DNA from 2 places in the Lysinibacillus sp. FSL P2-0066 genome. Region 1 is predicted to be linked to the other one. Evidence: a T-box and tRNA genes for the amino acid it is inferred to sense, from the RefSeq annotation. Region 1 holds a T-box; the other holds one or more tRNA genes.
What was found. A T-box is a leader RNA that pairs with one kind of tRNA and senses whether it is charged. The one in region 1 lies ahead of leuS (leucine--tRNA ligase), so its partner is inferred to be a tRNA-Leu.

Region 1 (14,982 bases):
AACATTGCTCCTTTTGTTTTTTTTACAAAAATACCTCGCTAGGATTCGTGAACATATTCGGTACACGAAAACGCGAGGGATTTTTTCGTTAGTATTGATTTTTTGTGTAGGTTATTTATTTCTGAAGTGATTTATAATATTGACCTTTTTCTGCGTATTCTCGTACGATGCGTTCCATATCCTCTTTATCTTCAGCATTTAATTCTCGGACAACTTTTGCTGGACGACCTAATGCTAAACTATTTGGAGGAATGACTTTACCAGGAGGTACTAGGCTTCCAGCTCCAATAAATGCACCTTCTCCAATCTCAGCTCCGTCTAAAATAATGGATCCCATACCAATTAAGGCATTTTTGCGAATTGTACAACTATGTAAAGTGACTTGGTGTCCAACTGTTACCTCATCTTCAATAATGAGCGGATATTTTGGGCTTTGGTGTAAACAGCAAAGATCCTGAATACTGACACGTTTACCGATAATCGTTGGGGAAACATCACCACGAATAACCGTATTAAACCAAATGGTTGTTTCGGCGCCAATTGTTACGTCGCCCGTAACAGTTGCGTAATCAGCAATGAAAACAGACGGATCGATCTTTGGCGTTTTATCTTTAAATGGATAAATCATGAAAATCGCCTCTTTTCTTTCTATAATGTAGTATTATCGTATCAAATACGCAACTTTATGGAAATATAAAATTAAAATGTGCTATTTATTTCGATATAATCAAAGTGTAATTATTTTTTAGGAGGACTATGTAAATGTGGAAATGGGAAGCTGATGGACAAGCAAAAGCTGTGATTGCTATTCTTCATGGTGCTTATGAAAATCACCGTTGGTATGCATGGCTGATAGAGAAATTAAGATTAGAAGGCTTCCACATAGTCATGGGGGATTTACCGAATCATGGTGGTAATGCAAGATTTGCTAGAGTCCATGATGAAGACTTCAAATTGTACAATAAGTATACACGAAACCTGATTGAAAATGCTTTTTCATATAATTTACCAACCTTTGTAATAGGGCATGGACTAGGTGCAACATTAATCCTCCATACACTGCAAAAGAGACAATATGAATGTGCAGGCATTATTTTAACATCACCTTGGTTGCAACTAAAGCTATTACCAGGTAAATTAACAAATGCTTTAACAAGTCTAAGTGCGTTAACAGCCAATGTTAAGTTGACACATGATATTACATTAGAGAAATTAACGCGTAGTGTTGAAGGCAGAGAAGAAATGAAAGATGATGTACCGCTCATGTCTGTTGTTTCTGTGAAATGGTATCGAGAACTTCAGCAAATGATGAAAAATTTAGTGATGCTGCCTAAAGGTGAAATGCCTAATATGCCTATGCTAATTATGACAGCTGAGAAGGATAAAATTACGGACACTCGCCAAACCCGAAATTGGCTTCATCAACAGGAATTCACAGAATTTCAGTTTAAAGAATGGGCAAATTGTTATCATAATTTATTTCATGAGGGAGAGCGCGAAGAAATTTATATGTATACACGAGATTTTATTAATAATGCTCTTCGAAGAATTGGTTATATAATTAAATAGGTTTATCCCCTTCCATTTACTAGGTTACTTACTTAAATATTGTTACTCAAAAATAATATTGTAATTTTCTGAAAAGTGTAATACTATAATGATCTAAAGTAAGGTATTTTAAATTGGAGGGGTAAAATGGATGTAATTGTGGAGAAGTTGAATGGTATTTTATGGGGACCATGGTTTATTTATGGTATCTTATTGATTGGGTTATTTTTCTCAATTATCACAAGGTTCCTACAGGTAAGGCACATTAAAGATATGTTTGTTTTAATGTTTAAAGGGGAGAAATCGGAAAAGGGAATATCCTCTTTCCAAGCAATGTCTATCGCATTATCAGGACGTGTAGGTACAGGTAATATTGCTGGTACTGCGACAGCAATTGGAATGGGAGGACCTGGTGCTGTCTTTTGGATGTGGGCAATCGCTTTCATTGGTGCGGCTACCGCGTATGTAGAATCAACATTAGCTCAAATCTATAAAGAAGAGAAAGATACAGAATATCGTGGTGGACCGGCCTTTTACATAGAAAAAGGAATGGGTCAAAAATGGTTTGCAGTAATTTTTGCTGTGGCGGCTTTGATTGCGATGTTAATCTTAATGCCTGGCGTCCAATCAAACGCCATTGCAGGTGCTGTTGAAAACGCTTTCGGTTTGGAAACTTGGATAACAGGTCTTATTATTGTTGTTTTATTAGGCGCAATTATTATCGGTGGTGTTAAATCTATTGCAAATGCAGCCCAAATCATTGTACCTTTTATGGCATTAGCATACATCATTATGGCTATTATCATTATTGTTATGAATATCTCTGAAGTACCAACAGTATTTGCATTGATTTTCTCAAGTGCCTTTGGTGCCCAAGAGATTTTTGGGGGCATTATTGGTTCTGCCATTGCTTGGGGTGTTAAACGTGGAATTTATTCCAATGAAGCTGGTCAAGGAACGGGTGCTCACCCTGCAGCAGCAGCGGAAGTATCGCATCCTGCTAAGCAAGGAATTGTTCAAGCGGCGTCTGTGTATATTGATACATTACTAATTTGTTCTGCTACGGCATTTATGATTTTATTTACAGGTATGTACAATGTACAAGATGAAAAGGCAGCTGAAGGAGCAGATCCATTTATCCATATTGGACAATTTAATAGTGGTGGATTAGCAGGCGATGAGCAAATGACCTTTGCGAAAAGTATTGAAGCAGGTGCAGCCTATACACAATATGCAGTTGACTCATCATTACCTGGCTTTGGTGCTCCATTTGTAGCCATTGCGTTATTCTTCTTTGCCTTTACAACAATTATGGCTTACTACTATATTGCAGAGACAAATGTCGCTTATTTATTTAGAGGTAGCACAGAAAAGATTTTCATTTGGATTGCAAAGATTGCTATTTTAGTTGCAGCCTTCTATGGTACAATCCGTACGTCTGGTCTAGCATGGGCAATGGGAGATGTAGGTCTTGGTCTAATGGTTTGGATTAACGTTCTGGCTATTTTAATTATTATGAAACCAGCTATTGTTGCATTAAAAGATTACGAGAAACAGAAAAAAGAAGGAAAAGATCCAGTCTTTGATCCTCGTAAACTAGGCATTAAAGGTGCAGATTTCTGGGTTGAATATAATGAAAAACGTAATAATAAATAGATAAAGTGCAAGGCGATCAGCTAGTTTACTAGTTGGTCGCCTTTTAGCTTGTCCTCAACAATACTATTAAATAGGGTATTCTTTCATTTTTTCTAATGCAATGACGAAAGGCGGATCATTTTGTTGATTAAGAAATGCATATTTTAAGACATGGACATATTTTTGCGGAAGTTGACTTACATAATCAATGACCTTATCACGTTCTTCTTTTCCACCTGGATGACCATGATAAATAACAAGAACAATCAATCCTCCCACTTTTAAGAGCTTTAATATATTTTCAATAGCTTGGATTGTTGTATGAGGCCTTGTAATAATATCATGGTTGCTGCCAGGTAAATAGCCGAGATTGAAGATAGCTGCAGCTACTGGCTTGTGTACATATTGCATGACTTCCTCATGCCCTTTATTTAAAACGACTGCCCGATGTTCTAAACCATGATCTAAAAGTCGAAGGAGTGTCGCATCAACCGCCTCTTTTTGGACATCAAAGGCATAAACTTGTCCTTCATCCCCAACAAGCTGTGCCAGAAATAATGTGTCATGACCGTTTCCTGCAGTCGCATCAACCGCCGTATCTCCCTCTTCTATACTATCTTTTAATAACTGCTGGGCATATTGTAAAACACGTTGTAATTTCATTTCGTAACCTCTGCCTTATACAACTTCCCTTGCCAACTAACTCGACGTTCAAGCTCAGCGTCAATACCATTCAACACTTCCCATTTATTGACACTCCACATTGGTCCAATCATTAAATCAATCGGTCCATCGCCTGTAATACGATGAATGACCATTTCAGGTGGTAGGATTTCTAATTGGTCTGCTACTAGTTTTGTATACACATCTTGGTCTAAAAATTCTAGCATACCTTTTTCATATTGCTTCACCATAGGCGTTCCTTTTAATAGATGAAGTAAGTGGATTTTAATGCCTTGGACATCTAATTGTGCAACTGCGCGTGCCGTTTCCATCATCATGTCATAGTCTTCGAGAGGCAATCCGTTAATGATATGTGAGCAAACTCGAATGCCATGCTTACGCAATTTTTCAACGCCTTCCACATACGTTGCATAATCATGGGCGCGATTAATAAGATTGGCAGTTTTCTCATGCACCGTTTGAAGACCTAGCTCAATCCATAAATATGTTCGCTCATTTAATTCTGCTAAATATTCGACAACATCATCTGGTAAACAATCAGGACGAGTAGCAATAGAAAGACCTACTACACCTTCTTGCGCCAAAGCTGCTTCAAATTTTTCTTTTAAAACTGGCAGCGGGGCATGTGTATTTGTGTAGGCTTGGAAATAAGCCATGTATTTGCCATCCTTCCATTTCTGATGCATTTTGTCTCGGATTTCAGCAAATTGAACATCAATTGGATCTACCTTATTGCCAGCAAAATCACCAGAACCTGCAGCACTACAAAATGTACAGCCACCAAAAGCGACTGTGCCGTCACGGTTAGGGCAATCAAAGCCTGCATCTAACGCCACTTTAAATACTTTATGACCAAATTGGTCACGTAAATAGCGATTCCATGTATAGTATCTTTTCCCCTCTGAGGGAAAAGGAAAATTTGTCTCTGTCATTTATTTCACTCCTCTAACGCTCTATTCTATCATGTGCTTTTCGTTCCGTCATGGGGGAAGGGTATTATCATGTTATGGATGCAGAAAAATGGTAAGAAACAAAAATAAAAACGAATGAAAATAGGGTAGAAGTCTTGTAAAAAAGGTAAAATTATTTTCCTTGTGCTTTTAAGTATTTCAGCATACACTAACTATTTAGAGAAGCGAAATAATGGAGGTCATCCTATGCCAAAACGTGTTTGGTTTTTAATTATCGGAATGCTTGTGAACACAACAGGCAACTCTTTTTTATGGCCTTTGAATGCCATTTATATGCATGATTATTTAGGCAAATCTTTAGCAATGGCTGGTTTTGTCTTAATGCTGAATTCTGCTGCTGGAGTATTAGGTAATCTATTAGGTGGTTACTTATTTGATAGAATTGGTGGCTATAAAGCTATTATGCTTGGCATCCTGTTAACGATTGCTTCATTAATTGGCTTAACAATTTGGCACGGCTGGCCACATTATGTGTGGTTTTTAACGATACTAGGCTTTAGTGGAGGCATTGTTTTCCCAGGTATGTTTGCCTTAGCTGGGGCTGCCTGGCCAGAAGGTGGACGTAAGGCTTTTAATACTATCTATTTAGCACAAAATGTCGGTGTTGCCGTAGGTCCTGCCCTTGCCGGTATTGTGGCAGATTATCAATTTGACTATGTGTTTAAAGTGAATTTAGGTATGTATATTTTATTCTTTTTCATTGCCTTATTTACATTTAAGCGTTTGGAAGTGGGCAGTATTGCACCTAAAAATGTCTTGAGCGAAAGTAAACGAATCGTAAACAAGGCACCTTTTTATGCTTTGTTAATAATTAGTGCATCCTCCGTTTTATGCTGGCTAGCATATTCTCAATGGAGTGCAACCATTTCATCCTATACACAAGATTTAGGGTTAGGATTAAAGCAATATAGCCTACTTTGGACAATAAATGGTCTTCTAATTGTCATTGGGCAACCACTCATTGCACCGCTCGTAAAGCGATGGGAACACAATTTAAAACGTCAATTAGTATTTGGTGTAACGCTGATTGCTCTTTCCTTTGGCATTATTGCCTTTGCAAACGATTTTAAAATGTTTGGAGCAGCGATGCTTGTCTTAACATTTGGCGAAATGTTTTATACGCCAGCATTACCAACGATTGCTAATCAATTGGCACCAAAAGGTCGACAAGGATTCTATCAGGGGATTATCAATAGTGCTGCTACTGGAGGACGGATGATTGGTCCACTATTTGGTGGTATTATGGTAGATCAATTTGGCATGATTCCTCTCGTTTTAACATTGGTGGTCATCGTACTATTGGCGATTATTCCATGTTTAACATACGATTATCCTTTAAAGAAGAACAAAATAGTAGCAGATTAATAATGTTGCAATCAAAGAGCAAAATCGAGTGTCAAGTCACTTGATTTTGTTCTTTTTTTATAGTAGATATTGAAAAATTGCTGTGACAGGATTACAATCATACATATTCAAATATTTGAATATGTAGTTATATGGAGGGGTTTTTTTATGGAAGAGGGCTTACAACAGTTTAAAGCGGATTTTTTCAAAGCATTAGCACATCCGTTACGCATCAGAATACTTGAACTCCTTGTAGATGGTCAGAAAAGTGTCAATGAGATTCAAGATTGCTTAGAGAAAGAGGGTTCCGCTGTTTCTCAGCAATTAAGTGTATTGCGTGCCAAAAATATTGTTTATGGGGTGAAGGAAGGAAAAAAAGTTTATTATTCTTTAAGTGACCCAATGATTGGTGCATTACTTGGGGTGGCAAAGGATATTTTTAATAACCATTTGGTTCATACCATTTCGAGATTAGAGGAAATGACAAATAATGAAGGTGACGAAGAGAATAAGTAAATCAATGATGATGAAAAATTGGGCTTTGCGTATTATTTCGAAGGGAAGATTTATCTATGAAGTCACTGTTTACAGGACGCTTTGAAGGGTATTCAGTTCATCATGTAAAAAAGGATTTATTGTCAGGGATTATTGTCGGAATCGTTGCTATTCCACTTGCCATGTCCTTTGCCATCGCATCAGGTGTGAAACCTGAATATGGGATTTATACGGCTTGCATTGCAGGTATTCTTATTTCTCTTTTTGGAGGTTCTAAATATCAAATAGGTGGGCCTACGGGGGCGTTTGTGCCAATTCTATTGGGGATTGTTCTTACCTATGGCTATGAAGATTTATTACTTGCGGGTTTAATGGCAGGGGTATTGCTTTGTATCATGGGCTTTTTTAAGCTAGGGACTTTAATTAAGTTTATTCCACGACCTGTAACAGTTGGCTTTACAGCAGGGATAGCAGTGATTATTTTTACAGGTCAAATCGCTAACTTTCTAGGGCTGACAAATGTTAAAAGGCATGAATATTTTATCGCCAACATACAGGAAATCATTAAGCAGCTAGGTACGACAAATACGTATAGTATTCTTACTGCTGTCGTATGCTTGGTGACAATAGTGATAACACCAAAGTTTTTTCCAAAGGTTCCTGGAGCATTAGCGGGTATTGTTGTCTCTACACTTATGGCAACTTTCCTCTTTTCAGGACAAGTTGCTACCATTGCAACGGCTTATGGTCAAATTCCTAATACATTACCTCATTTCGCCTTACCGAATATCACGCTCGAACGATTACAACAACTTATTGGTCCAGCGTTTGTTATTGCAATGCTAGGTGGTATTGAGTCTCTATTATCGGCAGTGGTGGCGGATGGGATGACAAATAGTAAGCATAACAGTAATCGTGAGCTAATTGGGCAGGGGATTGCTAATATTGTGACGCCTTTATTCGGTGGTATTCCAGCAACAGGCGCCATTGCACGCACAGCGACCAATATCAAAACAGGCGCAGTATCCCCTATGTCGGGTATCATTCATGGTGTGTTTGTTCTAATCACATTATTGTTATTAGCTCCATATGCATCTCATATTCCGTTAGCAAGCATGGCTCCGGTACTGATGGTCGTAGCTTGGAATATGAGTGAACGACATCATTTTTCACATATCGTAAAATTAAAATCAGGCGACTCACTGGTATTATTGATTACCTTTTTATTAACGGTATTCACTAGTCTTACATTAGCAGTTGAGGTAGGGCTTGTGCTGGCTGTGCTATTATTTGCGAAACGTATGAGTGAAAAGCTTGTTGTTACAAAAGTACTTCCGGATCATTCAAATAAAAGTGAGAAGGTACAGCCACATGTAGTGCATCAGCAGCATGATTGCCCGCAAATTAGTATGTACACAATTGAAGGGCCGTTGTTTTTTGGTGCTGCACAAATGTTTGAACAAACGATTGAAAGTACTTTGCATCAGCAACCAAGAGTTTTGATATTACGGATGGGGAAAGTGCCCTTTATGGATTCTACTGGAGAAGCATATTTTAACAATATCATAGAAAATTATAAAGCACAGGGCGGTACTATCTTGGTAACGGGTGTGCAAGGTGATTTAAAGGATGCTCTTCAACACAATGGTCTTTACGATAAAATAGGCGCGCAACATTTTTTTCAGCATACAGGAGAAGCAATTACAAAAGCTTTCCATTATTTGAACGCCAATCAATGTATTGGTTGTCAGCACTTTGCTTTTCATGAATGTCAGGATTTATCAAAGTCTAAGGAAGAAAAGGATTTAATTGTTCAGTAATGGGTAAGCTGTAAACAAAGGCTTGTGCTTTTCAATACTTTCCATTAGAATAAATGCAATATCATGTAAAGACTGTGATGAGGAATAGTAGATTTGTGGTTCTTTTTAGAGAGCTAGCGGTTGGTGGGAGCTAGTAAGAATGCAAATTGAACTCGCCTTCTGAGTCTGCCCGCGTGAAACAGCGTGTGTCGTTTCTTCCGCGTTAAGGAAGCTTGAGCCGAGTGTAATCACTAATTTGGGTGGTACCGCGGGAGTACAAATTCTCTCGTCCCTTCTATAAGAAAGGGGCGAGTTTTTTTATTTTTTAAATATTTTGTCAATTATGATGGAGAGCAGCACGATCAATCGAAGGAGGAAAAGAAATGAGTTTTAATCATGAACAAATTGAAAAAAAGTGGCAGCGATATTGGGCTGATAACAAAACATTTAAAACTGAAAATGAAACAGCAAAGCCTAAATTTTATGCATTAGATATGTTCCCATATCCATCTGGCGCAGGACTTCATGTTGGCCATCCAGAGGGGTATACGGCAACTGATATTCTATCACGCTTTAAACGTATGCAAGGCTATAATGTACTTCATCCAATGGGCTGGGATGCTTTTGGTTTACCAGCTGAGCAATATGCACTCGATACAGGGAATGATCCGGCTGAATTTACAGCTAAAAATATTGCGACATTTAAACGTCAAATTCAAGAGCTAGGCTTTAGCTATGATTGGGATCGTGAAATTAACACAACGGATCCAGAGTATTATAAATGGACACAATGGATTTTTATCCAGCTTTATAAAAAAGGCTTAGCTTATGTGGATGAAGTAGCTGTTAACTGGTGTCCAGCACTTGGCACGGTATTAGCTAACGAAGAAGTAATTGATGGGAAATCAGAGCGTGGTGGTCATCCTGTAGAACGCAGACCAATGAAGCAATGGATGCTTAAAATTACAGCCTATGCTGATCGTTTAATCGATGACTTAGAAGAAGTTGATTGGCCTGAGTCTATTAAAGATATGCAACGCAATTGGATTGGCCGTTCAGAAGGGGCTGAAGTGACATTTGCCATTGACGGTTCAGATCAAAACTTCACAGTTTTCACAACACGCCCTGATACATTGTTTGGTGCTACATACTGTGTGCTTGCACCAGAGCATAAATTAGTGGAACAAATTACAACAGCTGACCAACGCCAAGCTGTTGAGGCTTATTTAGAGAAAGTTAAAATGAAATCTGATCTAGAGCGTACAGATTTAGCGAAAGAAAAAACAGGCGTATTTACAGGTGCTTATGCAATAAATCCGATTAACGGTAAAAAAGTGCCGATTTGGATTGCTGATTATGTGTTAGTGTCTTATGGTACAGGTGCTATTATGGCGGTGCCAGCACATGATGAACGCGACTATGAATTCGCAACTGAATTTGGCTTAGACATCGTTCCTGTACTTGAAGGTGGAGATATCAGCAAAGAAGCATTTACAGGTGATGGTCAACATATTAACTCTGAATTCCTTAATGGCTTAAATAAAGCAGATGGCATTGCGAAAGCCATTGAATGGTTAGAGGAAAAAGGTGTAGGGGAGAAGAAAATTTCTTATCGTCTACGTGACTGGTTATTCTCCCGTCAACGTTATTGGGGTGAACCAATTCCAATGATTCATTGGGAAGATGGCACGATTACGCCAGTTCCAGAATCAGAATTACCATTAATGCTACCAAAAACAGATAATATCCGACCATCAGGTACAGGTGAATCACCATTAGCAAATATTGAAGAATGGGTAAATGTTGTCGATCCAGAGACAGGTAAAAAAGGACGTCGTGAAACAAATACAATGCCGCAGTGGGCAGGTTCGAGCTGGTACTTCCTACGCTATATCGACCCGACAAATACAGAGGCAATTGCAGACCCAGAGTTACTAAAACGCTGGTTACCAGTTGATATATATATTGGTGGTGCGGAGCATGCAGTATTGCATTTACTATACGCTCGCTTCTGGCATAAAGTTCTATATGATTTAGGCGTTGTGCATACAAAAGAGCCATTCCAAAAATTATTTAACCAGGGAATGATTCTAGGTGAAGGTAACGAGAAAATGTCTAAATCTAAGGGCAATGTCGTCAACCCAGATGAAATCATTACGTCACATGGTGCCGATACATTACGCTTATATGAAATGTTCATGGGCCCACTAGAGGCTTCTGTTGCATGGTCTACAAATGGTTTAGATGGAGCACGCCGCTTCTTAGACCGTATCTGGCGTCTATTTGTCAATGAAGAAGATGGCACAATTTCAGCAAAAATCCAAGTGTCTAACGATCAATCACTTGAAAAATCATACCACCAAACAGTGAAAAAAGTGACAGAGGATTATGAAGGCATCCGCTTTAACACAGCTATTTCACAAATGATGGTCTTTATTAATGATTGCTATAAAGCTGATGTGATTCCAACGGCTTATGCTGAAGGCTTTGTGAAAATGCTAGCACCAATCGCTCCGCATATTGCAGAAGAACTATGGCAACTATTAGGTCACAATTCAACACTTTCTTACGAGCAATGGCCAACCTATGATGAAGCAAAGCTTGTGGATGATGAAGTAGAAATTGCTGTACAGGTTGCTGGTAAAGTACGTGCGAAGATTGTTGTAGCAAAAGATGCGTCAAAAGAGGACATCGAAAAAGTAGCACTTGCTGATGAAAAGATTCAAGAATATATGGCAGGAAAGAGCTTAGTGAAAATCATCGTTATTCCAGGCAAACTTGTCAATATTGTCGTCAAATAAAGAGCTATAAAGTAAAAATGTACATTACTAAATTCAATTTTAGTAATGTACATTTTTTAATTTGGCGTTATATAAGCGATAAAATAAGGACTGCACCCATCTAACTGAGTGCAGTTCAATACAATTTAAATAATCAATCCCACAATAATAGCTGTTAGGATACTTACGAGTGTAGCACCGTACAACAACTTTAAGCCAAAGCGGGCAACGACATTACCTTGTCTTTCATTCAAACCTTTTACAGCTCCCGAAATAATACCGATGGATGAAAAGTTGGCAAAGGATACAAGGAATACAGAAATAATGCCTAGTGTACGTTCACTCATGGACGCTGAGACGTCGCCAAGGTTAATCATGGCAACGAATTCATTCGTTACTAATTTAGTTGCCATAATACCGCCAGCAGCCACAGCATCTGCCCATGGAATACCCATTAGGAAAGCGATTGGCGCAAAGATATAGCCTAATATTTCTTGGAAGGATATACCAATAATCATATCGAATAATGAATTGATTAAATCCATTAATGCAACGAAACCAATAAGCATTGCTCCAACAATGATGGCTACTTTAAAGCCATCCATAATATATTCGCCAATCATTTGAAAGAACGCTTGCTTCTGTTCATCTTCAATCGTTAAGATATCTTCTTTTTCATCCACAGTATATGGATTAATGATAGAAACAATAATAAATCCGCCAAACAGGTTTAATACAATGGCCGTTACGACATACTTTGGCTCAATCATCGTCATATAAGCACCAACTACTGACATCGAAACAGTCGACATAGCAGAAGCGCATAACGTATACATACGTTGTGGTGCAATCTTATCTAATTGCTTTTTAACAGTGATGAATACTTCAGATTGGCCAACCATAGCAGAAGCAACAGCATTATAGGATTCCAATTTCCCCATGCCACTTACTTTACTTAAAAATAAACCTACCCATTTCATTAAAAAAGGAAGTATTTTAAAATGCTGCAAGATCCCAATCAGAACAGATATAAAGACGATCGGTAATAAAACAGCTAAAAAGAAGGGTGATTCTCCTTCATTTGCTAAGCCTCCAAAAACAAATGATATACCCGCATTTGCATAGGACAATAAGTGATCAAATACTTTGGTGATTCCTTTAATTAGCACATAGCCAACCGTTGTATTGAGTAGTAAAGCTGCCAATAAAAATTGGATGATCAACATAATCACTATATATTTATATTTTATTTCTTTTTTGTTTTTACTCATTAATAAAGCTAAGGCAAAAACAAGTAACAATCCACAAAAGGATATTAAGTATCTCATAAGTTCCTCCATAAGTATCTGTGATATTTTGTCCTGATGTTCCAATTTCAGAAGAACAGCTAAAGATCTTAATTAGTCAGACGTCAGACAAACAATCTCACTATAACAGTTTTTTCGCTAGGTATTCAATAGATAATAGAAAAAAAGTATGCAACACAGCATACAAATAAATTCAGTCTAAAAATGTACATTATTTCTTTAGGAGTGACTATTCATAATTAAGGTTGCCAGAATAATTCATTATAAAATACTCTTTTATTGTGTGAAGTTTTTCTCAATTTATGACGATCGTGTTCATGAAACTTTTTGATTTTTTTTGAAACCAACTAAGATCGAATGACGACTATAGGGTGAATGTTTAGAGGAGGTGTTTGGGTGAGTGAGCATTTAGTAGCCATTATGGAAGAACACGGAGAATATTGCTTACGAGTGGCTTATCTTTATGTAAAGGACTGGGCAATTGCTGAAGAAATTGTACAAGATGTCTTTTTTTCTTATTATCGGCAGCAGGATCGCTTTGAACATAGAGCATCTCTAAAGACCTATTTAGTTAAAATCACGGTACATAAAAGCCATGATTATCTTCGAAGTTGGAAAAATAAACGCCATCTGCTATTGGAAAAATTACATATTGGGGCAAGTAAACGGACACCGGAAACGATGTTAATAGCACAGGATGAGCGGAAAACATTAACGAATGCGTTATTTGAGTTACCTATTACTTATAGAGAAGTCGTCATTCTTTATTATTATCAAGAATTAAAGGTTAGAGAAATTGCAGATATTCTTACATGTGCAGAAAATACAGTTAAAACCAGATTGCATCGGGCAAGGAAAATGTTACAGGAGAAATTAGCGACTAGTGAGTGGGAGGTGTTAATGGATGACAGCTTTTAAAGAAAAATTGGATCAAGAACTTGGCGAAGCACCACGATTTACGGAATCCTTACAGGAGGATATTTTACGGCAAGTGCAACATGAAAAAAAAGCAAAACGCTGGTCTTATCCATTGATCATCGTAGGCACGATCATCATGTTTCTATTAATAATAGAAATCGGTCCATTAGGGCAGATAGAGCAAACGCAACATGCTTCAATTGTTCAATTAGCACAGCAGCAATCAATAAAAAAATATACAATGATTTATAATTCGGATGAGGAGATTTTTAAGGCTGGGAGACCTGGGTGGGTTATTGGTCAGCAATTAATGGAGCAAAGTTCAGAAAAAGAGCTTTTACAACAATTATTACAGCAAGCTACTATGACGCATATGAATGAGGATATTCGATTTAGATTACAACGTGATGTCTGGGTAGAGTTTGAAAAGGGGCAGATAATTAAGCTAAAAATGTTCATCGGCGAAGAGTATATCATAATTGTTGATTATAACAACAAATCATCTTACAAAGTAGAAAATAAAGATCTGGCAAAGGCTTATATAGATCTTGCTCTCAATGATGATGCTAAATTTGGAATGTCAGGTTTACTCGTTATGCTAGTTTTTATCATAGCTATCCAAATGCTTGTCGATAAACTAATGAGGAAAAAATTTAATATACCAAAGGAATATGTTAATAGTGGACATCGACGTGCTGTTTGGGCTATTAAAATGTTGAATATCATTATGCTTCTGGTGATCGTAATTAAAGGGTGGATTTTATTTACTGTTATCATTGGAGGATATTTAGCGGTCATCCTTTTCAGCTCTATATTTATTGACTATTACTATGGTCGAGAGGAAAAAAGACATTATCTTTCCATTAGTTCGGCCATTGTTGGATTGCTATCACTCATCCTATTCTTCTTTTATATCAGTTAAATAAACGTATAAACCTGAACCCGAAATAATCTCGAGTTCAGGTATTTTTTTCTATCGTTTCAGTCTGAAGCATTAATTGATAAATACTTGAGATGATAAAGCTGGTAGCTAAACCATATAGCGTATTAAAGCTTAAACCAATACCAATTCCAATGATGATGGATAGAAAAATGACAAGCCAGCTATGTTTATGAATATGGCGATTCGTAAATAAAAGGATTAACATAAACGGTAACATGGTAATGTGCAGGAAGGCAAAAGAATAAATAACACCTAAAATCGTTAAATCGATAGATAAGAAACAGGTAAATAAAATTATCATCAGACCAATCAAATAGAAATAATAGGGTCTTTTCGTCACAAAAAAACGTTTCGTTGCCCGCATGTCTACAAGCAAGGTTGTGACAATGGCTAATAGGACAATGACGAGAAAAGCAAATGTAAGAAAGCCTGGCTGCACTTCATATAAAAACGTAAAAATCAATACTTGGAACTGGCCAAATGATCCGCTGTATAGGGCAATCATTAAAATCGCTGTAAATGATAGCGTTAATAACGCTAAAATTAAACCTGAGGAAA
Region 2 (14,982 bases), 730 kb from region 1:
AATTGAAGCTTGCGATAAAGATTTTGTGCAACGGTGTTCGTTACACGTACCTCCAATGTCATAACCTCCATTCCATGTAAACGAGCTATTTGCATCGCCTCACGCATTAATCCCTCGCCTATACCTCGACCACGAGCACCCTCAATCACAGCTACATTCGTAATTTGGGCTGCATCTATAACCATCCACATCCCACAAAAACCAATAATACTTCCATTTGCATCCACAGCCAGCACATAATGAGCATACTGATTTTCATGCACTTCATAGTAAAAGGAATCCAACGTCCAAGGTACAGGAAATGAAGCTACTTCAATTTCATAAACTGCTGGTACATCATCAGAAACCATTTTACGATAAGTTACATCACTACTCATGTTCTTTCTCCTTTTGTTCTTTCAGCCAATTTGCTTCAGCCTCTGCAATTCGTTTATATTGTGGGACAAAGTGATGAGTAGCTTCAACACTCGGTAACTCCACTTTAGTTCCTACACGAATAACTTCCGTTGCACGTGGCAAGTCAAGACTAAAAGGTGCACGCAAAGCGTTATCACCAAGCTCTTCTACGATGTTATCCCAAAAAATGCCCACATCTGTTCCTACAAATAAAACAGGTGCATCTAATGCCCTTAAACGTTCTAATAAATCAGCGATATGTGCATGATGATCTTCCACAAGAGCCTCTAGTGTCATTCCTTGATAAACAGCTGTATAAACATTGTCTCTTCTTGCATCAAAAATTGGACAAATGAATCCATTATAAAGGGTAGCATTTGCAGCTAATGCTTTTAAGCTAGAGACGCCAACTAAAGGTATCTGTAATGTCCAAGCTAGGGTTTTCGCTAATGTCACACCTATGCGGACACCTGTATACGAACCTGGACCTTCAGACACCGCAATCACATCCAAGTCGCCTGCCTTTAAGCCTGCTCTTGCTAATATTTCTTCGATAGCGGGCATCGCGCCAGCAGAATGCGTTAATTTTATATTTTGCACCATCTCGGCTACCACTTTTCCATCCCTCACAATAGCAACGGAAAGTGGTGTATTCGCTGTTTCTATTCCTAACCAAATCATTTCATTAGCTCCTCACATAGCGCCTTATAGCGTTCCCCAGTAGGTATTAACACAAAACGTCGTTCATTATCTCCGATTCGGTAAATCTCTATCGCTAATCGATTCTGTGGCAAATCCTGTTCAATTAAATGCGCCCACTCTACCACTGATACTGCATCTCCATAAAATAATTCATCCCAACCAAGGTCCTCGTCACTTTCAGCCAGACGATATACATCTAAATGATTGAAGGGTAAACGTCCTTCATACTGTTTAACAATCGTAAATGTTGGACTGTTGACTGTTCTCTTCACACCAAGCCCCTTTGCTAAGGCCTTCGTAAACGTTGTCTTGCCTGCGCCCAAATCTCCTTCTAATGTAATCGTATCTTGAGCTTCTAGTAAATTGGCAAGTGCCATAGCAAAACGTTCTGTATCATCAACTGAATTCATGATTATTTCATACATTCTCATTTTTCCTCTCATCACTACATTACCTCTAGTTTACCTAAACTAGCGAAAATGTTCAAAGCATCCAATATCATTTATATCCTACTTAGAATGTCGTCGTTAAAAAGCCTAATTCAATACATAGGTTGCTTATTTAAATGAAAAAACACGTCTTCATTTACGAAGACGTGACAACGATTTATCTTTTTGAATGACCTTTCACTGCTATGATTTCTTTGCCAACTAGTTTATCATCCTTAAATTTCACTATATAGGCCTGTGTCATCAAGATTTCATCATTCCAACGATATTCATTATTTTTGATCTTTTTACCTGCGCCGCCTGCTGCTTTTACTACCTCAATATATGACATATCATTTTTTAATTTCTCAAATTCTACTTCGTTCATATTTTTTTGCCAGTGATACGCATTTGATTCTTCAATCTCTATAATAGGATCTCCACAGCCTACCATCATTATCATGGAACCAATAAGCAAAGGTAAATAAATACTTTTAAAAGAATAATCTTTGCTCATATAAACACCTCCGTAGCCAATCCGATTACTTCTACTTTTTACCCTTAATCTTTATATTAGAAACACATCTAATTTTACCTTATAGAAACGCTATCATTTATCGGTAATTTTTACTATTTTTAGATAATGTTAAATAAATACAAATAATTATATTTATGTAAATAATATCAATTATTTCACGAAGATTAAGCCATTTTTTAGACACGATTGAGATGCTTTTAGGGAAATAGATGTTGTTTATGAAATAATAAAGGGAGGTTGGTCTCAAATACTTCACAGATTGTTATACTTTTAGCCCCTTTGTTTCTAATAGGCGAGGTTGATCCTTTAGGAGTTATTCATTTGTCATAAAATTTCTACTTAGGTTTCCTAATAAGCTCCTGAATGATGAATTGGTTCCATACTCCGATAAAATATAAAAAGTCCTTATGATGTAAAATCATAAGGACTGTAATATCAATTTAAATGGCGGTCCCGACCGGGATCGAACCGGCGATCTCCTGCGTGACAGGCAGGCATGTTAACCGCTACACCACGGGACCTCTTTAAGACATTTATAAATATATCATAGAAAACATAGATATGCAATATCTATTTTTATATTTTCCTTTAATATATTTTCTAACACTCTCTTAACTAGAAATAGAACTTATCTTGTAATGAATTTCCTATACAATCAACTTCTTAATTTTATATAAGCTCTAAACATAATGCATATTTTGCAGTATATTTAACTTTAAAGGGGGAAATGTAACATGTCAAAATTAGAGCAATTACAAGCAGCCTTACAGCTACACGAAACCGATGCAATTATTATTACAAATGCTCAAAATCGTCGCTATCTAACCGGTTTTACAGGTAGTGCAGGTACAGTTATCGTAACGAAGACGCGCGCACTTTTATTAGTAGACTTCCGCTATACACAGCAAGCAACAAATCAATGTGACACCTTTGAAGTACTCGAGATTGATCGCAACCGTTTATATGAAACCATTCAGGAAATTTTTGAACAGGAATCAATTCAAACAGTTGGTTTTGAGCAACTTCATGTTACTTATTACAGCTATCAATTCATGAAAAGCAAATTGACAGCCATATTAAAACCAATGCCTACTATTGTAGAAGATTTACGGATGATTAAAACGCCAGAGGAAATTGAAATAATTAAAAAAGCAGCATGGATTTCTGATGAGGCATTTAATCATATTCTGACATTCATCAAACCTGGTATTTCAGAACTTGAGATAGCCTATGAATTAGAGTCTCATATGCGCAAAAATGGTGCAACGGGTGCAGCCTTCGATATGATTATTGCTTCTGGCCATCGCTCAGCACTCCCACATGGCGTAGCATCCTCTAAAATAGTGGAGCAAGGTGATATGCTGACAATGGATTTTGGTGCTTACTATCAAGGCTATCGTTCTGATATGACAAGAACGATTGCTGTTGGAGAACCATTAGAGCAATTAAAAGAAGTATATCAAATAGTCCATTATGCCTTACAACATGCCCTTTCCAATATCAAACCTGGTATTACTGGACAAGAGGCAGATCGTTATACACGAGACTACATTACTGCAAAGGGATATGGACAAAATTACGGACATGGTACAGGACATGGCATAGGCTTAGATATCCATGAAAATATATTTATGTCTACCATATGTAAAGACATTTTAGAAGAGAATATGGTACTGACAGTAGAACCGGGTATTTATATACCGAATGTAGGTGGTGTTCGTATCGAGGATGATATTATCGTTACAAAAGAAGGCGTTGAAGTCATTACCCACTCTCCTAGAGAACTTATTATTTTATAGACATTTTAAAGAGTAATTACAATGACTGTAATTACTCTTTTCATTAATATAAAAAAACAGTCAGCACACAGCTGACTGTTTTATTTGCCTAGCGACGTCCTACTCTCACAGGGGGAAGCCCCCAACTACCATCGGCGCTAAAGAGCTTAACTTCCGTGTTCGGTATGGGAACGGGTGTGACCTCTTTGCCATCATCACTAGACTTTTTAAAAGACAAGATTTATTATACCATATTTAAGTATAAATACAAGCTTTTTTTAAAACTTTCTTGTTCTTTCAAAACTGGATAAACGGTACATTGAATGCTTCAAACATATTGGTTAAGTCCTCGATCGATTAGTATTCGTCAGCTCCATGTGTCACCACACTTCCACCTCGAACCTATCTACCTCATCGTCTTTGAGGGATCTTACTTACTTGCGTAATGGGAAATCTCATCTTGAGGGGGGCTTCATGCTTAGATGCTTTCAGCACTTATCCCGTCCACACATAGCTACCCAGCGATGCCTTTGGCAAGACAACTGGTACACCAGCGGTGTGTCCATCCCGGTCCTCTCGTACTAAGGACAGCTCCTCTCAAATTTCCTACGCCCACGACGGATAGGGACCGAACTGTCTCACGACGTTCTGAACCCAGCTCGCGTACCGCTTTAATGGGCGAACAGCCCAACCCTTGGGACCGACTACAGCCCCAGGATGCGATGAGCCGACATCGAGGTGCCAAACCTCCCCGTCGATGTGGACTCTTGGGGGAGATAAGCCTGTTATCCCCGGGGTAGCTTTTATCCGTTGAGCGATGGCCCTTCCATGCGGAACCACCGGATCACTAAGCCCGTCTTTCGACCCTGCTCGACTTGTAGGTCTCGCAGTCAAGCTCCCTTGTGCCTTTACACTCTACGAATGATTTCCAACCATTCTGAGGGAACCTTTGGGCGCCTCCGTTACCTTTTAGGAGGCGACCGCCCCAGTCAAACTGTCCGCCTGACACTGTCTCCTGCCCCGCTAAGGGGCATGGGTTAGAATTTCAATACAACCAGGGTAGTATCCCACCGACGCCTCCTTCGAAGCTGGCGCTCCGAGATCTCTGGCTCCTACCTATCCTGTACAAGTTGTACCAAAATTCAATATCAGGCTACAGTAAAGCTCCACGGGGTCTTTCCGTCCTGTCGCGGGTAACCTGCATCTTCACAGGTACTATAATTTCACCGAGTCTCTCGTTGAGACAGTGCCCAGATCGTTACGCCTTTCGTGCGGGTCGGAACTTACCCGACAAGGAATTTCGCTACCTTAGGACCGTTATAGTTACGGCCGCCGTTTACTGGGGCTTCAATTCGCAGCTTCGCTTGCGCTAACCACTCCTCTTAACCTTCCAGCACCGGGCAGGCGTCAGCCCCTATACGTCACCTTACGGTTTTGCAGAGACCTGTGTTTTTGCTAAACAGTCGCCTGGGCCTATTCACTGCGGCTCTCATGCGCTTGCACGCTCAAGAGCACCCCTTCTCCCGAAGTTACGGGGTCATTTTGCCGAGTTCCTTAACGAGAGTTCTCTCGCACACCTTAGGATTCTCTCCTCGACTACCTGTGTCGGTTTGCGGTACGGGCACCTCTCACCTCGATAGAGGCTTTTCTTGGCAGTGTGAAATCAGGAACTTCGTCCATACGGACTCGCCATCACAGCTCAACGTTACAGTGTGCGGATTTGCCTACACACACGCCTTACTGCTTGGACGCGCACAACCAACGGCGCGCTTACCCTATCCTACTGCGTCCCCCCATTTCTCAAACGGTGAGGAGGTGGTACAGGAATATCAACCTGTTGTCCATCGCCTACGCCTATCGGCCTCGGCTTAGGTCCCGACTAACCCTGAGCGGACGAGCCTTCCTCAGGAAACCTTAGTCATACGGTGGACGGGATTCTCACCCGTCTTTCGCTACTCATACCGGCATTCTCACTTCTAAGCGCTCCACCAGTCCTTCCGGTCTGACTTCAACGCACTTAGAACGCTCTCCTACCACTGACATCGTAGATGTCAATCCACAGCTTCGGTGAATCGTTTAGCCCCGATACATTTTCGGCGCAGCGTCACTCGACCAGTGAGCTATTACGCACTCTTTAAATGATGGCTGCTTCTAAGCCAACATCCTGGTTGTCTGTGCAACGCCACATCCTTTTCCACTTAACGATTACTTTGGGACCTTAGCTGGTGGTCTGGGCTGTTTCCCTTTTGACTACGGATCTTATCACTCGCAGTCTGACTCCCGTGTATAAATATCTGGCATTCGGAGTTTGTCTGAATTCGGTAAACCGGGATGGCCCCCTAGTCCAAACAGTGCTCTACCTCCAGTATTCTCATCACGAGGCTAGCCCTAAAGCTATTTCGGAGAGAACCAGCTATCTCCAAGTTCGATTGGAATTTCTCCGCTACCCACACCTCATCCCCGCACTTTTCAACGTGCGTGGGTTCGGGCCTCCAGTAAGTGTTACCTCACCTTCACCCTGGACATGGGTAGATCACCTGGTTTCGGGTCTACGACCACGTACTACTTCGCCCTATTCAGACTCGCTTTCGCTGCGGCTCCGCCTTCTAAAGCTTAACCTTGCACGTAATCGTAACTCGCCGGTTCATTCTACAAAAGGCACGCTATCACCCATTAACGGGCTCTAACTACTTGTAGGCACACGGTTTCAGGATCTCTTTCACTCCCCTTCCGGGGTGCTTTTCACCTTTCCCTCACGGTACTGGTTCACTATCGGTCACTAGGTAGTATTTAGCCTTGGGAGATGGTCCTCCCGGATTCCGACGGAATTTCACGTGTTCCGCCGTACTCAGGATCCACTCAGGAGAGAACGAACTTTCGACTACAGGGCTTTTACCTGCTCTGGCGGACCTTTCCAAGTCGCTTCATCTAACTCGCTCTTTTGTAACTCCGTATAGAGTGTCCTACAACCCCAAGAGGCAAGCCTCTTGGTTTGGGCTCTTCCCGTTTCGCTCGCCGCTACTCAGGGAATCGATTTTTCTTTCTCTTCCTCCAGGTACTTAGATGTTTCAGTTCCCTGGGTCTGCCTTCAAGACGCTATGTATTCACGTCAAGATACTACGCGATTAAACGTAGTGGGTTCCCCCATTCGGAAATCTCCGGATCAAAGCTCACTTACAGCTCCCCGAAGCATATCGGTGTTAGTGCCGTCCTTCTTCGGCTCCTAGTGCCAAGGCATTCGCCGTGCGCCCTTAATAACTTAACCAAGTTATTAAGCCTATAAAAAAACTTAAAAAATAAATGTGTTTGTTACAATTTCAATGTCGTTTTATCCAGTTTTCAAAGAACAAGTTTTGAAGTGTTTCATTCAGAAGAATGAACCTTCAAAACTGAACGCAAAACGTAATCTTACAAACCCAAGGTTTGTATTCCGAAATAATCCTTAGAAAGGAGGTGATCCAGCCGCACCTTCCGATACGGCTACCTTGTTACGACTTCACCCCAATCATCTATCCCACCTTCGGCGGCTGGCTCCAAAAGGTTACCTCACCGACTTCGGGTGTTACAAACTCTCGTGGTGTGACGGGCGGTGTGTACAAGGCCCGGGAACGTATTCACCGCGGCATGCTGATCCGCGATTACTAGCGATTCCGGCTTCATGTAGGCGAGTTGCAGCCTACAATCCGAACTGAGAACGACTTTATCGGATTAGCTCCCTCTCGCGAGTTGGCAACCGTTTGTATCGTCCATTGTAGCACGTGTGTAGCCCAGGTCATAAGGGGCATGATGATTTGACGTCATCCCCACCTTCCTCCGGTTTGTCACCGGCAGTCACCTTAGAGTGCCCAACTAAATGATGGCAACTAAGATCAAGGGTTGCGCTCGTTGCGGGACTTAACCCAACATCTCACGACACGAGCTGACGACAACCATGCACCACCTGTCACCGTTGCCCCCGAAGGGGAAACTATATCTCTACAGTGGTCAACGGGATGTCAAGACCTGGTAAGGTTCTTCGCGTTGCTTCGAATTAAACCACATGCTCCACCGCTTGTGCGGGCCCCCGTCAATTCCTTTGAGTTTCAGTCTTGCGACCGTACTCCCCAGGCGGAGTGCTTAATGCGTTAGCTGCAGCACTAAGGGGCGGAAACCCCCTAACACTTAGCACTCATCGTTTACGGCGTGGACTACCAGGGTATCTAATCCTGTTTGCTCCCCACGCTTTCGCGCCTCAGCGTCAGTTACAGACCAGAAAGTCGCCTTCGCCACTGGTGTTCCTCCAAATCTCTACGCATTTCACCGCTACACTTGGAATTCCACTTTCCTCTTCTGCACTCAAGTCCCCCAGTTTCCAATGACCCTCCACGGTTGAGCCGTGGGCTTTCACATCAGACTTAAAGGACCGCCTGCGCGCGCTTTACGCCCAATAATTCCGGACAACGCTTGCCACCTACGTATTACCGCGGCTGCTGGCACGTAGTTAGCCGTGGCTTTCTAATAAGGTACCGTCAAGGTACAGCCAGTTACTACTGTACTTGTTCTTCCCTTACAACAGAGTTTTACGATCCGAAAACCTTCTTCACTCACGCGGCGTTGCTCCATCAGGCTTTCGCCCATTGTGGAAGATTCCCTACTGCTGCCTCCCGTAGGAGTCTGGGCCGTGTCTCAGTCCCAGTGTGGCCGATCACCCTCTCAGGTCGGCTACGCATCGTCGCCTTGGTGAGCCGTTACCTCACCAACTAGCTAATGCGCCGCGGGCCCATCCTATAGCGACAGCCGAAACCGTCTTTCAGTCTCTTGCCATGAAGCAAAAGAGATTATTCGGTATTAGCCCCGGTTTCCCGGAGTTATCCCAAACTATAGGGTAGGTTGCCCACGTGTTACTCACCCGTCCGCCGCTAACGTCAAAGGAGCAAGCTCCTTTTCTGTTCGCTCGACTTGCATGTATTAGGCACGCCGCCAGCGTTCGTCCTGAGCCAGGATCAAACTCTCCATAAAAGAAATTTGATTAGCTCAAATTGTTTTGCTGGCATCATGTTTGATGTCCAAAATTTTGTTTCGTTTACTAACTCAAGATTAGCTACTAAAAACTTTATTGATTACGTTTTGCTTGTTCAGTTTTCAAGGTTCATATGTTATCAATTCAGACAACTATTCAAGTATATCATGCAACCAATCGGTTGTCAACACTTTTTTGGAGCGGGTGATGAGAATCGAACTCACGACATCAGCTTGGAAGGCTGAGGTTTTACCATTAAACTACACCCGCATATATTTTAAAATTGGCGCGCCCGGCAGGAGTCGAACCCACAACCTTCTGATCCGTAGTCAGACGCTCTATCCAATTGAGCTACGGGCGCATATAAAATTGATTGACTTGGTGCGGCCGAGAGGACTTGAACCTCCACGGGGTTGCCCCCACTAGGCCCTCAACCTAGCGCGTCTGCCGTTCCGCCACGACCGCATTCGATTAGTAACTTTCTCATTATACTACGATAATTCAAAAAGTCAACTCTTTTTCTTAAAGAGATGAGCCATGAAGGACTCGAACCTTCGACCCTCTGATTAAAAGTCAGATGCTCTACCAACTGAGCTAATGGCTCGAATTAAGAAATGAATGGCTGGGGTACTAGGATTCGAACCTAGGCATGACGGAATCAAAATCCGTTGCCTTACCGCTTGGCTATACCCCAATAAGTGGCGGTCCCGACCGGGATCGAACCGGCGATCTCCTGCGTGACAGGCAGGCATGTTAACCGCTACACCACGGGACCAAAATATTTACATTAAATTATGAAAAATGACCCCTACGGGATTCGAACCCGTGTTACCGCCGTGAAAGGGCGGTGTCTTAACCACTTGACCAAGGGGCCATGGCTCCGAAGGCAGGACTCGAACCTGCGACAACCTGATTAACAGTCAGGTGCTACTACCAACTGAGCTACTTCGGAATAATGTATGTTAGTTGTTGTCGTTATCTTGTCGACTTTTACTATTATAGGGACAACACAACAAAACGTCAACTATTTTTAAAAGTTTTTTTATTCCACTAATTTTAATTTCCCCAAACACTTACTACAACAATACTTTTCAACATTCATTTTTATTTTCCGTACATATAACTGGTGGCAATTAACACAAGTATATGTATAGCGTCGTCGGTGTTTTTTAATTGTAGCTTTAGGGGAATGTAGAACTGAGCAAAATCGCGGGGCATCTACTTTCCTTAATAATTCTCTAAAATCTTTATCTCGATGCTGATACCCTTTCCCTTCAATATGTAGATGATAATGGCATAATTCGTGTAAAATAATACCTTGAACTTCTTCCAAACCGTATAACTCATAGGCTTTAGGATTAATCTCAATATTATGAGATTGTAAAAGATATCGTCCTCCCGTTGAACGTAATCTTGCATTAAAATAGGCTTGATGAAGAAAAGGTCTCTGAAAGCTTTTCAAAGATAAGCGACGAACAAGCTCTTGTAATTCTTGATTGTCCATAGTAATCACCTCTAACAACAAGAATACCACACTGCGTAGTATAGACAGTGTGGTGAAAATTTAGTACTCAAACTAATGCTTGATTTTTAGGTGGAAGCATCGTTAAAGAGATACGACCTTTCGTTACATCTATTTGTTCAACCCAGACAGTTACAATATCCCCAAGCGCTACAACTTCCAATGGATGCTTAATACGTTTGTTTTGGAGTTTAGAAATATGCACAAGTCCATCTTGCTTCACGCCAATGTCAACAAATGCGCCGAAATCTACTACATTTCTTACCGTACCCTGCAATTCCATACCTACTTTTAAATCTTCCATTTTCAATACATCAGTCTTAAGCAATGGTTGTGGGAATGCATCACGTGGGTCGCGACTAGGTTTCATTAAAGTATCCACGATGTCTTGAATTGTCACAACTCCTACTCCGAGCACATCACTTAACTTTTTGATATTTAGTGCTGCAATAGCTTCCTCTGCCTTCTGTGTCCCTAACTCTTTTTTATCTATTTGAGCCTCTGCTAATATTTGCTCAGCAAGATCATAGCTCTCAGGATGAATACCTGTAGCATCAAACGGATTTTTTGCTTCTGGGACACGTAGGAAACCAATAGCCTGTTCATACGTTTTGGCACCTAACCTTGGGATCTTCTTTAATTGCGCACGTGTAGTAAATTGACCATTTTCCTCTCGCGTCTTCACGATATTCTCTGCAACAGTTTTTGATAAACCAGAAACGTATTGTAAGAGTGATGATGAAGCCGTATTTACATCAACACCAACTTGGTTAACAGCTGTTTCTACTATAAAAGTTAGCGATTCATTTAATTTTTTTTGAGAAACATCATGCTGATATTGACCTACTCCCACCGCTTTTGGTTCAATTTTCACTAACTCTGATAAAGGATCCTGTAAGCGGCGTGCAATGGAGACAGCACTACGTTGTTCAACCTGTAAATCAGGAAATTCTGCACGTGCAATATCAGACGCTGAATAAACAGATGCTCCCGCTTCATTGACAATCACATAAGCTATGTCAGTAGTAAGCTCGTTTAATACATCTGCGATAAATTGTTCTGTTTCTCGAGATGCTGTACCATTCCCAATGGCAATTATACTTATTGGATACTTTGCCAAAATTCCTTTCACAGTAGCTTTCGATTTTGCCACATCTGGTTTAGGTGGATGTGGATAAATAGCTGTAACCTCAAGCATTTTCCCATTTTCATCTACAACCGCTAGCTTACAACCTGTACGGTAAGCTGGGTCAACCCCTAAAACATACTTCCCTTTCATAGGTGGCTGTAGTAATAAGTTACGTAAATTTTCAGAGAAAATATGAATAGCCTGTGCCTCAGCTTTTTCTGTAAGCTCGTTTCGTAATTCCCTTTCAATTGAAGGCTGAATTAAGCGCTTGTACGAATCCTCGATTGCTAGTTTCACTTCTGCAATAGCAGGAGAGGAACCAGTTGCTGGAATCCATTCTTTCCACATAATCATTAATACTCGGTCCACCGGTACATGAATAGAAACCTTTAATATCTCTTCTTTTTCCCCTCGATTTATCGCTAAAATACGGTGCGGCACAATGCGATTAACAGGCTCCTCATATTCGTAATACATTTCAAAAACATTTTTTTCATCGATTTCAGAATTTTTCACAGACGTAACAAGGATGCCATCCTTCCATGAATAAGCACGAATTTTTTCACGGATAGAGGCATCGTCCGCAAAACGTTCTGCTAATATATCTCGAGCTCCCATCAGGGCTTCTTCAGGATTAGCAACTTGTTCATTATCCACAAAATCAATAGCTAATTGCTCTAATGCATCATTACTAAATGCTAATAGGAGATCTGCAAGAGGCTCTAAACCTTTCTCTTTTGCAATCGTCGCCTTTGTACGTCGTTTTTGCTTATAAGGTCTATATAAATCCTCAACACGTTGTAAGATTGTTGCAGAAAGAATAGCCTGTTCTAATTCTGGTGTAAGCTTTTCTTGCTCTTGGATTAATCGTATAACTTCTTCTTTTCGTTGTTCAAGTTGCTGTATGTAGTGATAACGATCTTCTACAGCCTTAATTTGCACCTCATCAAGTGATCCTGTAACCTCTTTTCGATAGCGCGCAATAAATGGTACCGTATTTCCCTCTTCTAATAATTTGATAACAGCTTCTACTTGCCCTGGTTTGACTGCTACATCTTTTGCAATGAGCTGTAACATTTGCCTTTGCTCCACATCATCACTACCTTTTTCTTTTCATTTTACCATTACACTTTACTAAAAATGCAAAAAAATAGTCTACTCAGACGAATATGAGTAGACTATTTTCATTCATTTTAAAGGTATTCTTCACTAAATACCTCCGAAAGATTAGAGCGAAACACCGCCACTTGCTAGAATAGCCTCTTGTAATTTCTTTATTGCTTTCCTTTGTATCCTAGATACATGCATTTGAGAAATCCCTAATCGTTCTCCAGCTTCTTTTTGACTAAGTTGCTCTAGATATGTAAGCTGAATAATTTGCTTTTCTCTCTCATTCAATACAACCAGTGCATCCGAAACAATCATTCGTTTATTGGTCATTTCATAGCCATCGTCTTCTCTGCCCAAAATATCGAATAACGTCACTGTGCTACCGTCAGAATCTGATTCTATTGAATGGTCCATAGAAAGAGCTTGATAACTACGGCTCATTTCCATAGCTTCTAGTACCTCTTCCTCTGCTACTTCTAATCGTTCAGCAATATCTTTAATGGATGGAGAACGCTGCAATTCAATTGTCAGCGCCTCCACGGTTGATTTAATCCTCGGCCCAAGTTCCTTTATTCGTCTAGGCACATGAACATCCCATGTTTTATCACGTAAAAAACGTTTGATTTCCCCAACAATTGTTGGCACGGCAAATGCTTCAAAACTACGACCAACATTCGGATCAAAACGTCTTATTGCACCTAACAATCCCAGCATCCCTACTTGAACAATATCATCATAATAAGATTTACCATTCGAATATTTACGAGCTATAGATTCAACTAGATATCGATAATGAATCACTAAATTGGTTTGTGCTTCATCATCCTCTGTTGACTGGTACAATTCAATCCACTTTAGTACATCTTCTTTGGATGAAGATTTATGTAGTGATTCTTTCGACATTTTTCTCCACCTGCTCCCTAGTGACATACTTTGTCATGAAGACAGTTACGCCACCATCGTTATTGATCATCACCTCATCCATCAAAGTTTCCATTAAATAAAGTCCCAAACCACCTTCTCTTAGCCCTGCAATACTTTCTTCAGGATGATACGGCCCAATCTTAGACTTAATCTCTTCAAAATTAAAACTATTGCCGTAATCCGCAATCATCATTTCCATTTTATTGTCGTACAGCGCACAGCCGATGACAATTTCACCCTCTTCTTCGTCTTTATAAGCATGGTGAACAACATTTGTCACAGCCTCACTCGCTGCAATTTTTAAATCTTCAATATCATCATAATTAAAGCCAATCCTACTTGCTAAGCCCGAGACAGTTAATCGAATGACACTGACAAATTGCGGTTTAGCAGGAACTCTAATTTCAATATAGTCAAATTCCTTCATTATCTTAATTCCACCTTTTTATCAGTTTCGATATCCATCAAATCACTAAGACCAGTAATTTCAAATAATCTTTGTAACCTATTCGATAAACCAACGAGCTTTACTTTTCCATTTTCACGTAATGCTCTTTTATAAAAGGCAACAAAAATCCCAAGCCCTGTACTATCCATGTAATTTACCTTTGATAGATCAAGCTCAATTTCTAAACCCTCTGTAATCTTTACAGCTTCTAATTCGTCTCGTAATCCTGAAGCAGTAAACGTATCAATCTCACCCTCAACAAAGCCAAATAATTTATGATCAATTTCTTTAAAATGTATCGTTACGTCCATATAGCACACCTCCACCATATTTGTTAGACTATTTTCTCTACCCTGTTCAATTTAAACTTAAACCTATTTTTTTAAAATAACTACAGTAAAATCATCAAATAGTTTAAAATTTTGCACTCTCTCTATTTCCTTATAAAGGAGCTGACACAATTGCTGGGCAGATAAATGTCTATTTTCTTTTATTAAAGTTGTGATTACCTCTCGCGAATTTAATTCTTCTTTCACTCTAAATTCTGTCACACCGTCGGTCATCATAATAATCAAATCATTCTCTTCTAACACAATTTCATGAAACGTATAGTTTGTTTCAGACAATACACCCAATAGTAGACCTTTAGCCTCTAAGGTAAAGAACTGATCGTCCTTTGCACTATAATGTAAAGCTGGTTCATGGCCCGCCGAAGCATAAGAAAAGATGTTTTGCTCTACATCTAAGCAGCCATAAAACATCGAAACAAACATACTGTCATCCACACCTTTTTCTATTACCCTATTTAAAACTTCTAAAACATATGACGGATCTTTATATGCATATACCAATGTTTCAAGTCCATATTTCACCATCGACATACATAAAGCAGCAGGAACTCCTTTTCCGACCACATCTGTCACAGCCACACTCAAATATTCTTCACCATCGTGGAAAAAATGTACATAATCGCCGTTCATTTTTCGAATAGGTACTGAAATCATACCT

Region 2: it has a tRNA-Leu gene. The T-box ahead of leuS (leucine--tRNA ligase) is inferred to sense a tRNA for this amino acid. The anticodon was not compared.

What each region holds. Positions count from the first base shown of each region.
Region 1 is NZ_CP150202.1:3,327,250-3,342,231, reverse strand. Features, by position in the region: gene MKZ14_RS16600 (gamma carbonic anhydrase family protein) at 116-628, opposite strand; gene MKZ14_RS16595 (alpha/beta hydrolase) at 763-1,569, shown strand; gene MKZ14_RS16590 (alanine/glycine:cation symporter family protein) at 1,696-3,204, shown strand; gene MKZ14_RS16585 (class I SAM-dependent methyltransferase) at 3,271-3,846, opposite strand; gene MKZ14_RS16580 (TIGR01212 family radical SAM protein) at 3,843-4,799, opposite strand; gene MKZ14_RS16575 (MFS transporter) at 5,025-6,203, shown strand; gene MKZ14_RS16570 (metalloregulator ArsR/SmtB family transcription factor) at 6,351-6,698, shown strand; gene sulP (sulfate permease) at 6,755-8,497, shown strand; T-box leader at 8,563-8,773, shown strand; gene leuS (leucine--tRNA ligase) at 8,860-11,277, shown strand; gene MKZ14_RS16555 (nucleoside transporter C-terminal domain-containing protein) at 11,403-12,584, opposite strand; gene MKZ14_RS16550 (sigma-70 family RNA polymerase sigma factor) at 12,960-13,481, shown strand; gene MKZ14_RS16545 (DUF4181 domain-containing protein) at 13,468-14,403, shown strand; gene MKZ14_RS16540 (permease) at 14,441-14,982, opposite strand, start outside.
Region 2 is NZ_CP150202.1:4,059,419-4,074,400, forward strand. Features, by position in the region: gene rimI (ribosomal protein S18-alanine N-acetyltransferase) at 1-377, opposite strand, end outside; gene tsaB (tRNA (adenosine(37)-N6)-threonylcarbamoyltransferase complex dimerization subunit type 1 TsaB) at 370-1,077, opposite strand; gene tsaE (tRNA (adenosine(37)-N6)-threonylcarbamoyltransferase complex ATPase subunit type 1 TsaE) at 1,074-1,523, opposite strand; gene MKZ14_RS20175 (hypothetical protein) at 1,705-2,043, opposite strand; tRNA gene MKZ14_RS20180 (tRNA-Asp) at 2,510-2,585, opposite strand; gene MKZ14_RS20185 (Xaa-Pro peptidase family protein) at 2,799-3,863, shown strand; rRNA gene rrf (5S ribosomal RNA) at 3,950-4,065, opposite strand; rRNA gene MKZ14_RS20195 (23S ribosomal RNA) at 4,180-7,107, opposite strand; rRNA gene MKZ14_RS20200 (16S ribosomal RNA) at 7,289-8,840, opposite strand; tRNA gene MKZ14_RS20205 (tRNA-Gly) at 9,038-9,111, opposite strand; tRNA gene MKZ14_RS20210 (tRNA-Arg) at 9,126-9,202, opposite strand; tRNA gene MKZ14_RS20215 (tRNA-Leu) at 9,221-9,306, opposite strand; tRNA gene MKZ14_RS20220 (tRNA-Lys) at 9,373-9,445, opposite strand; tRNA gene MKZ14_RS20225 (tRNA-Gln) at 9,461-9,535, opposite strand; tRNA gene MKZ14_RS20230 (tRNA-Asp) at 9,541-9,616, opposite strand; tRNA gene MKZ14_RS20235 (tRNA-Glu) at 9,644-9,715, opposite strand; tRNA gene MKZ14_RS20240 (tRNA-Asn) at 9,717-9,793, opposite strand; gene MKZ14_RS20245 (SprT family protein) at 9,884-10,345, opposite strand; gene MKZ14_RS20250 (Tex family protein) at 10,413-12,584, opposite strand; gene sigB (RNA polymerase sigma factor SigB) at 12,720-13,505, opposite strand; gene rsbW (anti-sigma B factor RsbW) at 13,483-13,953, opposite strand; gene MKZ14_RS20265 (STAS domain-containing protein) at 13,953-14,285, opposite strand; gene MKZ14_RS20270 (PP2C family protein-serine/threonine phosphatase) at 14,349-14,982, opposite strand, start outside.